One region of the Pseudoalteromonas sp. BMB genome, then DNA from elsewhere that is predicted to be linked to it. Evidence: predicted binding sites of a transcription regulator. Region 1 holds the regulator's gene; the other holds the start of a gene.
The links. The regulator FliA, encoded in region 1, starts transcription of late flagellar genes. The targets are predictions, from matches to a motif close to CTAAAGNTNNNNNNNNNNNNGCCGATA.

Region 2: BB427_RS23240 (DUF3530 family protein) is a predicted target of FliA. The motif match lies at 4,514-4,540, and genes of this name have one in related genera.

The regions. Positions count from the first base shown of each region.
Region 1 covers NZ_MBQA01000013.1:137,311-142,874, reverse strand. The annotation lists gene BB427_RS01900 (chemotaxis protein CheA) at 1-1,865, opposite strand, end outside; gene BB427_RS01895 (protein phosphatase CheZ) at 1,879-2,655, opposite strand; gene cheY (chemotaxis response regulator CheY) at 2,675-3,058, opposite strand; gene BB427_RS01885 (RNA polymerase sigma factor FliA) at 3,101-3,835, opposite strand; gene BB427_RS01880 (MinD/ParA family protein) at 3,838-4,698, opposite strand; gene flhF (flagellar biosynthesis protein FlhF) at 4,691-5,564, opposite strand, start outside.
Region 2 covers NZ_MBQA01000226.1:5,949-11,512, forward strand. The annotation lists gene lptD (LPS assembly protein LptD) at 1-984, opposite strand, end outside; gene BB427_RS23225 (aminoglycoside phosphotransferase family protein) at 1,097-2,092, shown strand; gene murU (N-acetylmuramate alpha-1-phosphate uridylyltransferase MurU) at 2,101-2,793, shown strand; gene djlA (co-chaperone DjlA) at 2,783-3,628, shown strand; gene BB427_RS23240 (DUF3530 family protein) at 3,638-4,483, opposite strand; gene BB427_RS23245 (DUF368 domain-containing protein) at 4,604-5,539, shown strand.

The DNA of each region.
Region 1 (5,564 bases):
AACGTTTGCTCTCCGACTACCACCATCAAGGTAGGCAAAATAGCCAATGTAAGCGGTACCTTAATCTCTAATACGGTACCAACACCCAATTCTGATTGGATATTTACCGAGCCATTCAATTGAGTGATCTTCGTTTTAACAACGTCCATCCCAACACCACGACCAGAAATGTCTGAAATTTGCTCTTTTGTTGAGAACCCTGGTGCGAAGATCAAATTATAGGCTTCGGTATCGGACAGTCGGCTTGCTTGATCGGAGTCAATAACGCCTTTATTTATAGCAATCTTTTTGAGCTTTTCAGGGTCCATACCGGCACCATCATCTCGAATCGTGAGAAGAATGTGATCTCCCTCTTGAGATGCTGACAATGTGACTGTACCCATTCTTGGTTTGCCCGACGCTTCGCGTACGTCAGGCATTTCAATGCCATGATCTACTGAGTTTCTCACTAAGTGGACCAATGGATCTGCAAGCGCTTCAACCAAATTTTTATCTAAATCCGTCTCTTCGCCCTGTAAAACTAGGTTGATTTCTTTTTTCAAGCTGCGAGCAAGGTCTCTCACTACTCGAGGAAAGCGACCAAATACCTTTTTGATTGGCTGCATCCGCGTTTTCATCACGGCGCCCTGCAAATCAGCAGTGACTACATCAAGGTTCGAAATAGCTTTACCCATGCTTTCGCTGTTGGTGTTATTCGCTAAGCTAACCAAACGGTTACGAACCAATACTAATTCGCCAACCATATTCATGATTTCATCAAGACGTTTAGTATCAACTCGGACCGTGGTCTCAGCTTGTGCCGCAGGTTTCTTCGCAGCGGCTGGTGTGGAAGCTTTTGCAGCCTCGGGCTCTTTTTGCGGTGCTGGTGCTGGAGTCGCAGGCTTAGCTTCAACTTTGGGCGCAGGCTTTGGTGCAGGTTTCGGCGCTGGCGCGGCTTTAACAGGCTCTGGTTGCGCAGGTTTAGTCTCTGAAACCTCTACTGGCGATTCATCGACCGCTTTAGGTGCACTGCCTTTACCATGAAGCTCGTCCAACAAAGCTTCAAACTCATCGTCGGTAATTTCTTCGTCGCCAGTAGACCCACTTGGGGCTGCTGGTGAGGTTGATTTAGCCTTAGGTTCACTCGCTCCTGGGGCAACAGCATCTTCTGCATTTGGTGCTCCACCGAATTTACCAACACCATGAAGTTCATCTAAGAGGTTATCGAATTCGTCATCAGTGATATCACCATCATCTGAGGTTGATACAGCTTCAGGTTTAGTTGCCGGAGCAACAGCAGGCGCATTACCCGAACCGTGTAATTCATCTAAAAGATTTTCAAATTCTTCTTCTGTTATCTCATCGATGCTGGAGCCGCTATCATCGCCTGAACCAACATCGGCGTCGAATAAAATATCATCAGCACTTAAATCTGGCACCACAGGTTCTGACTCAGAAGTAGGTTCGTCAATCACTTCACTGACTTCGTCTTCAGATGCAGGCTGGCTAAGTTTGTGGAGTGTTTCAAGCAACACAGGGTCGGCCGCTTCTGGTTCCTCACGGTTTTGAATACAAGCGAACATTTCGTTGATCGTATCCAAAGATTGCAAAATAACATCCATCAGTTCGGAAGTTACTTTTCGTTGCCCTTGTCGTAGTACATCAAACACGTTCTCCGCACCGTGACAGGCATCGACCAGTTCGGTCATACCTAGGAAGCCAGCCCCACCTTTTACGGTATGGAAGCCACGGAAAATCGCATTGAGAAGTTCTTTATCTTCAGGATTATTTTCTAGTTCAACAAGCTGTTCAGATAACAGTTCTAATATTTCGCCTGCTTCAACAAGAAAGTCCTGCAAGATATCTTCATCGACTTCAAAGCTCATACACACTCTCCAACTAGAAGCCTAAACTAGATAGCAAGTCATCGACTTCGTCTTGACCAGAAACCACGTCATCTCGCGATTCAGCGTCAATAATTGGACCTTCAGGTCCAGACAATTCATCACTGATAGTCTCGGTTGTTTTTATTTCGTTTTCATTCGCTTTCACAGCAGTTGAAGGTGCTTCATCTGAAGTACCAAAAACAGTCAGGAGGTGAATGAGACTATCTTCTACTTCTCTCACAAGCTCAATGACGCGCCGAATAACCTGCCCAGTCAAATCCTGATAGTCCTGAGCCATCAGCACATTAGTCATTAAACCTTGTAATTCGTCTGTACGTGTCTTTGAAGTCTGCATAAAGCTGTCGAGATCATGACATAGAGATTTAAACTCACCGAGTTGAATGTCTCTGCTCATCAATCGATCCCAAGTGGGCTTTATTTGCGCTAACTCATCCGCTAGGTTCTGCGCAAGAGGTAAGCTTTCTTCGACCGCGTCCATCGTTTTGTTCGCAGCGCTTTCTGTCATTTCCATAACATAATTAAGACGCTGCTTGGCGTCAGGAATAGCCTCTGTCGTGAGATCTGCGAGGCGAGTATCCAGCTCAAAGTTCTTCAAGGACTCGTGTAATTGGCGAGTCAGCTTTCCGACTTCTGCAAATAACTCCGATTGCTCTTTGTTAGCAGCTTCTAAAATCAGCTGGTCAGCTTTTTCTTGTTCACCTTGTTCTAGAAGCTCAACAAGTTGCTTAGCTTGTTCAAGTGTAATTTGAGGCGCAGCATTTACAGACATAGGCCATATCCCCTTGCTGTTAGCCTAGTCGCTCAAATACTTTTTCAAGCTTAGTTTTGAGCGTACCTGCAGTAAACGGTTTAACAATATATCCGTTCACCCCAGCTTGCGCTGCTGCAACAATTTGTTCTTTTTTCGCTTCTGCGGTAACCATCAACACTGGAATGTGCTTAAGCTTTTCATCTGCGCGTATTGCACGAAGCAAATCAATACCTTGCATGCCCGGCATATTCCAATCAGTTACTACAAAGTCAAACTCCTGATTTTGTAGCATCGGAAGTGCTGTACTACCATCATCAGCTTCTTGAACATTGGTAAAGCCTAAATCTCTTAATAGGTTTTTGATTATTCTTCTCATAGTAGAGAAATCATCAACCACGAGAATCTTCATGTTCTTATCCAAAACTTCCTCCAGTGAGGTTCGAACCCAACTATTTTATGTACTCTAATTTATCCAGTCATTGATTTTAGCTTTAAGCTTTATCATTGCCTGACCGTGAATTTGGCTTACTCGAGATTCACTGACATCAAGGATGGCACCAATCTCTTTTAAATTCATTTCGTCGTTATAGTAAAGTGATAAAACCAGAGCATCCCTTTCGGGTAACGCTTTGATAGCATTTACTAAAGACTCGTTAAAACGTTCATTTTTAACGTTATTAAACGGTTTGTCTAGCGCAAAATCGCTGTTTGCTGGGGTTATCACGTCTTCATCAACCCCAAGATCCTCAATACCGATGACTTTACTTGCATTTACATCATGTAAAATATGATGGTACTCATCTAGAGATATATCAAGTTTTTCAGCGATTTCAGTGTCTTTTGGTTCTCGACCAAGGAGAGATTCTAACTCGGAGATAGCTTCTGCAACCATTCTGCTATTTTTGTGAACAGAACGAGGCGCCCAATCACCACGACGGATTTCATCCAGCATTGCGCCTCGAATACGGATCCCCGCAAAGGTTTCGAAACTAGCGCCTTTAGTTGCATCGAAATTTTTAGATGCTTCAATCAATCCAATCATACCTGACTGGATCAGATCGTCGAGTTGCACACTTGCCGGAAGTCGAGCAATCAGGTGGCATGCCACTTTTTTGACAAGTGGAGCATGCCGTTCAACCACCTTATGAATGTGGTCTGAAGTTTGATATCCCGCAGCTCTATTGACCGGAGAAGCCATAATCACCCGTTTACAAGTTGTTCAATGAAAAATTCTAGATGACCAGAAGGTTGATGCGGAATTGGCCATTTAACTGCCTTAGCAGCTAGTCCCTTAATCGCAATCGCCGCAGGGGAACTCGGAAATAAATCCACGATAGCTCTTTGTCTGCGAGAAGATTTACGCATGTTTTCGTCAAACGGTACGGTGGCCACTAATTCCAGTGCTACATCAAGAAAACGGTCTGTAACTTTTGAAAGTTTAGCAAATAATTCTTGCCCTTCACGCATACTGCGGACCATGTTGGCAACAATTTTAAAACGATAGACACCATGCTCTCTGCTCAAAACTTTGATCAACGCGTAAGCATCTGTAATGGAAGTCGGTTCATCACACACCACAACCATCACATCTTGTGCAGCTCGAGAGAAGCTCAGAACCATATCTGAGATACCAGCTGCGGTATCAACAATTAAGACATCAAATTGCGTGTTAAGCTCGCTAAATGCACGAATAAGTCCTGCATGCTCTGCGGGAGTCAGCTCTACCATACTTTGAGAGCCTGAGGTCGCCGGTACAATTTTAATTCCAGCGGGACCTTCTACGAGAATCTCATCTAGTTCACATTCACCCGACAACACGTGCGACAGATTTTTTTCTACCCTTAGACCTAACATCACATCACAGTTTGCCAAGCCCAAGTCCGCATCTAAAACGAGAACTCGCTGTCCTTGTTGGCCCATAGCGATGGCAGTATTGAGCGAGACATTGGTTTTACCCACCCCACCTTTTCCACCGGTCACGGCTATTACTTTTACACCCTGGTTGCTATTTTGACTCATTCTACGCAGGCCACTTGCTTGATCTAAAACTGTGTTAATCATACATTCCTACTGACTCTGACGCTACAGGTACACGTCGAGAGTGCTGTGCTTTTATTCTTTTTAAATACAATTGCTCAGCCTTTTTTACTAGCTTTTGAGCATTTGCTACGCGAATGTCTTCTGGCACTCGCTGACCGTTGGTAAGATACCCTATTGGCAAGCGATTTTGAATCGCTATGCTAATTATCTCACCTAAACTTAGACTTTCATCAAGTTTTGTGAAAATACAGCCACTTAAATTTACTTTTTTGAAGTGTCTTACTGTTTCTTGTAACACATTCATTTGTGCTGTCGCACTTAATACTAAATAGCTGCGAATATCTACTCTCGCGCTACGCATAAGTGTATTTAACTGTTCAGTTAAGCGCAAATCTCTTTGACTCATTCCCGCCGTATCTATTAATACTAGACGCTTATTGCGTAAATGATAAAGCACTTCTGCAAGTTCATTTGCATCTTTAACTTGCTTAACCGGACAACCAATGATTCTACCATAGGTAGCTAACTGCTCGTAAGCGCCAATTCTGTAGGTATCAGTCGTTATTAACGCCACTTTATCTGCACCGTATTTTTGTGCACCTAATGCCGCTAATTTTGCAACCGTTGTGGTTTTACCAACACCAGTTGGACCCACCATCGCAAATACTCCACCTTGACGAAGAATATCATTGTTAGTGGTGTGCATTTGGTTGATCACCATGTTTAACAATGCATTCCAGGCTTCTTTACGAGAAACATCATCAGGGATAAAGCATGCCATTTGCTCAGCAACGTCTTTGTCTATGCCCATTCCTTCCAGACGATCTACAAGACACGCACGGGTTGGATCGCGACGAGCCATTTCTTGTTTCATTAGACCAGATACT
Region 2 (5,564 bases), on a different contig from region 1:
ATTGGCGTATTCGGATGTTAAGTCAGTGAGATAGTTATCGTCACTGACATTTGTGACATCAACAAACGCACGCCATTTATCACTTAAATAACTCTTTTGTTGCCAATGTACTAAATAGCGATCGTCTAGCTGCGGCTCTGAATCATCCTTACTGAGATATTCCACCCCAATTTTACCTTGATGTTGTTCAGTTAAATACCTGAACTCGGTAATAAGCTGAAATCCTTTATTGGCCATATATCTTGGCGTTAAGGTCGCGTCGTAGTTGGGGGCTAGATTGAGATAATAAGGGGTGATCAGCTCCAAGCCAAATTTATTTGAGCTGGAAATTGTCGGCGTCAGCAGGCCAGATTTTCGTCTATCGTCGATTGGAAATGTAAAATAGGGTAAATAGATAATGGGCGTGTCCATAATTTTGAACACCGTATTATAGGTCTCACCCCAACCGTCTTCTCGAGAAAGTACAATGCTGCTTGCCTCGATACTCCAAAATGGGTCATCAGCAGGACACGTGGTAAAGCTGGAGTTGTCGAGTGAAATTTTGCTGCCAGAGGCATGCAATTTCTCTGCACCACCGCGGCCCTGCTGGTCTGTTAATTCATATTCAGCACCAAGCAAGCTCACGGTGTTAGCATTTAAATCCGCGAATAGCCCATTGCTGTGAACTTTGGTAAATTGGTCACGATAGAGTAGTGGTCCAGAAGCGCTGAGCAGGCCTTCTTTTTTATCGATTAGCGCACGTCTAGCTTCTAAGCTCATGGTTTCAGTGTTAATCACCACGTTACCCGAAAACTCAGCGCTATCAGTACCTTGTAGTTCTAAGTCATCGGCAACGATATCAATGGCATGTTTGGGCAGCGAGGCTAACGGCTTCCAGTTTTCTGGCTGCATATAGTCTTTACATTGTGCGGCGACAATGTTCGTATTAGCAAAAGCTGTAGAATGAATCGCGGATAATACAGCCAAGCCCCAAATTTTGCGCATTTAATAACCTATTAGCTGAGCATTTAATAATAAGCTCATCATGATAAATGAAAACTGTCGGAAATACAGTAGCATTTAAATATTTACAAGTAGAAGGTGTAATAGTTAATCCATGAATAGTCAAAACCAGCGCGTCGAGTTTATACAGCAAGCAATACATAGCGACGATTTTTCGTGTGAGGCTATCACCTCGGATGCCAGTTTTCGGCGTTATTATCGCGTCAAACAACAAACGATGTCGTGGATCTTAATGGAGACACCGGTCGATAAACTCGATAATGCCCCTTTTATTGGTTTAAATACGGTGTTTGCAGAGCAAGACCTTAATGTGCCACAAATCCTTGCGAGTAATGAAGAACAAGGGCTGTTACTGTTACAAGATTTAGGCTCTGAGCATTTGGCCGATAGGTTAGCATTGCCTTCTAGGCTAGAGGATTATCGTGCGTTGATAGCGCTTATTCCAGAAATAGCCAAAACACCAAAGAGTAAATGGATGAAGCCCTATGATGCTGATTTCGTTGATATGGAACTTAATATCTTTTACGAGTGGCTTGTAACAAAATGGCTTGGTTTAACACCCACCGAATATCAACAAGTGCAATGGCATAATGTGAAGTTGAAACTCGTTGATGCGATGACTCGTCAGCCGCAGGCCACGATGCATCGAGATTTTCATAGCCGCAACCTGATATGTCATCAGTCTCAGTGGTATCTCATTGATTATCAGGATGCGGTACAAGGACCTGTCACTTATGATGCGGTTTCTCTGTTGCGGGATTGTTATACTCGTCTTGATGTACATGAGTTTACCGAGCTTCAGCAACATAGCTTTGACTGCTTAAAAGCGGCAAACTTATTAGGCGATATGGATTTTAGCACCTACCAACATTACTTTGACTTAACGGGGATGCAAAGGCACCTTAAAGCTGCCGGCATTTTTACTCGCCTATTGCAGCGAGATGGCAAAGGCGGGTACTTAGAAAATATTTTGCCAACGTTACGCTACCTTGTTGAAGTAGCGAATAAGTATACAGAATTTCAGTGGCTTGCAAGCTGGCTAGAGAATGACATAATGCCTCAAGCGCAGGCCAAATTAGGCACAAAATAGAAGTAACAATGAAAGCGATAATTTTATCTGCTGGTCGTGGTAAACGCATGATGCCACTGACCGCGAACCAACCAAAACCTATGCTTAACGTCGCAGGAAAATCACTACTTGAGCATCATATCGAGCGTTTAAAAGCGGCTGGGATCTGCGATATTGTAATAAACCTTGCATGGCAAGGTCAGGTGATAAAAGACTATTTCGGCAATGGCATTCACTTCGGTGTCAATATTGAGTACAGCGATGAGCCTGAAGGTGGATTAGAAACTGCAGGTGGAATCATTCAAGCATTGCCGATGTTATGTGAACAGGATGACAGCTTTATTGTACTCAATGGCGATATTTTTACGGACTATGATGTTAGCAGCCTAATGCAGTTACAGCTCGGCAGCACAGCAGAGGGCCATTGCGAGGCGCACATTGTGTTGGTAGAAAATCCCGAACATAATCCTGAAGGCGATTTTTGCCTTGCCCATCAGCCGCTCAATCAGCAAAAGTATACCTTGTCTGGCATTGGCAAATATCACCAAAGTTTTTTTGCCGAGCTTGGGGCTGGCTTTATAAAACTAGGACCGTTGCTGCGCAGTGGGCTTGAGCAGCATAAAGTTTCTACTGAACTGTATTTGGGCGCATGGGACGACATTGGCACGCCAGAGCGACTAAAAATGATCAACGAAAAGTTAGGGTATAGCGATGTGGGGTAAATTATTAGGCACAATTTTCGGCTTTTTATTTGGTCGTTGGTTAGGCGCTATTTTAGGTTTTTATCTCGGCCATTTATTTGATAAAAGTTTGCGTCAGGATTTTGATAAAGTCGGTGGCTTTCAAGGTTTCATGAAAGGTGAAGATCTTCATGAGCGCCAAGCCTTGTTCTTTTCCAGCTGTTTTTCTGTGATGGGACATATCGCCAAGTCTAATGGTCGAGTCAGTGAAATCCACATTCAAGCTGCGTCTGCGTTTATGAGCGAAATGGGCTTGCAGGGTGAAGAGCGAAAAGAAGCGCAACATGCGTTTACTGCGGGAAAAAGCAGCGACTTTTCGATAAAAGAAGCGGTTACCGATTTTAAAGAGGCTTTTGCTAGACGCTATGACTTGAGGCAGCTGTTTTTAGAGATTCAAATTCAAATGGCATTTTGTGATGGTCATGTGTCTGATGCGGAGAAGGCCTTACTTAAACAGGTGAGCAAGTATTTAGGTTTCGCAGAAACCCACTTTTTGTTCCTGCTAAAGCGCTACCAAGCAGAATTTGAGTTTCGTCGCTCTCAGGCGTCGGGGAGATCGCAACATCAACACCAGCAACAGGGCGGCCGTCAACCAGCACCACAAGATAACGGTTTAAACCGTGCTAAAGCATTGGCTGTACTGGGATTGAGTGAAGGGGCGAATGAGCGTGAAATCAAAAAAGCTTACCGCAAACTGATGTCGCAGCATCACCCTGACAAATTGGTGTCTCAGGGATTACCTAAGCATATGATGGAAGTGGCAAAGCGCAAAAGCCAAGATATTCAGTCTGCCTATGAATATTTAAAAAAGAGCTAACTTGAAACACTATAAGACGCGTAAAAAACCGAGTAATTCCTTTCTGAGCCTTTGATGTTGGAGTGGATCGGTTTTTTCTCCAAAAAGCTCCCGTTGGCGATAATCAAATTTACTGTTTTTTCTCGCCCAGCGGGCTCTGTCCGGTGTATTGTCGACCACAATAGGGTTGTCAAAACTGTAGTAAACATCCAGTAAAGCAGGGCTTATCAGAGAAAGGTTGGATGCTAAGTGCTTTTGCCGCGTTGCATTAGGTAGTTGTGGGCTTACAACGGCAAAGGCATCGATACGTAGATTGGGCAGGGTGGCTAAGTGCTCACCGAATAAACCTGCGCTATTACCAAATGCGACAACCACCAACTTTTCTGTTTGAGTCATGGACAGGGTGTTATAAAGCACCTCAAAGCGGCTGATCAAGGCCATTTTATATTCGTCCAGATTAGATTCTGAAATGGGGGCAAGCGTTTGCTGAGCCGGTTTTTCAGCATCGGGGAGCGCGATGTCTTGCTCTAGCAGACTCGGTGCATAAGAAAGGTCTGGCGGAGTAAGGGTATAGGTGTCGTAGCCATCATCGCTTAAGCGTTTTGCAAGAAAGCTTATGCCGCTGTTATTGAGGGGCGGAGTTTGCATGTCTGGTAATAAGATCACGATGCCTTCACGAGCAGCTGTCATATATTCTTGATGAAATACATAAAAGCTTTCGTTTTCGCTTTCCAGCTTTATCAGTTGCGATGGCTCGTAGAAGCGATTAGCGTCTTGCTGATAAAGAGAACCAAGCGGTGCTGCATCAATATGTTCTGCTGCAAAAGTCGTCGCGGGTAAAGCCGTTACAAGTAATAAAAGCGTTCTGATGATCATGGTACAAGCGCGTAAAATATCATAATTGGTTATCGACCAGTTAAGCGAAAGCTTTAGCTGTCGCTATTTTTTAGCGTTTTAAGTTAAACTGCTCGGCAGTGGAAATGAAAGGAGAAATTTGTGCAGTATAAAGATAGCAAACGAGACTATCTCTTTATGTTTTTAAAAGGTGCCGGAATGGGGGCTGCGGATGTTGTCCCTGGCGTTTCCGGCGGCACCATTGCTTTTATTACCGGTATCTATGCACGTTTTTTAAATGCCATTAAAAGTGTGAACTTACAGGCTTTGAGTACATTGCGCCGTGACGGCCTAAAAGCAACTTGGCAGTACATTGATGGTAGCTTTTTACTGGCGGTATTTTCTGGTTTGCTCATCAGTGCAGCGTCTTTGGCGAAGGTGATCACTTATTTATTGGAAGCACACCAAACACTGGTATGGTCATTTTTCTTTGGTCTTATCGTCGCTTCTTTTATTTATGTTGCAAAACAGGTCTCTCATTGGAACGGCCAAAATATTATTGCCTGCGCAGTTGGTGCTGTCGTGGCCTTTGCTATTACTTCCCTTTCACCAGCTGAAGCGCAAGCATCTCATTGGATGTTTTTTATCTCAGGTGCTATTGCCATTTGCGCGATGATCTTACCTGGGATCTCAGGGAGCTTTATTCTACTGTTATTGGGTATGTATGGCCATGTGCTCAGTGCGGTGAACCAGCTTGAATTTGGCTTAGTGAGTTTATTCTTACTAGGTTGTATTGTGGGGTTAATGTCGTTTTCGCGCCTACTCAGCTGGCTATTGGCGCACTATCAACAAGTAACGTTTTCGCTACTAGCTGGTTTTTTACTTGGTTCGCTTAATTTATTGTGGCCTTGGAAACAAGTGCTTACGACTTACGTGAATTCCAGTGGTATCGAAAAGCCATTGAGTCAGGCCAATATTTTGCCAGCGCAATATAGTACGCTATACGGTCAAGATCCAAATACGCTGGCATGTATTGCGCTTGCCATCGCTGGCCTTGCGCTGATCTTAACCATTGAAAAGATAAGCGAAAAATATTAATAAAATAGACACCTAGAACAATAGA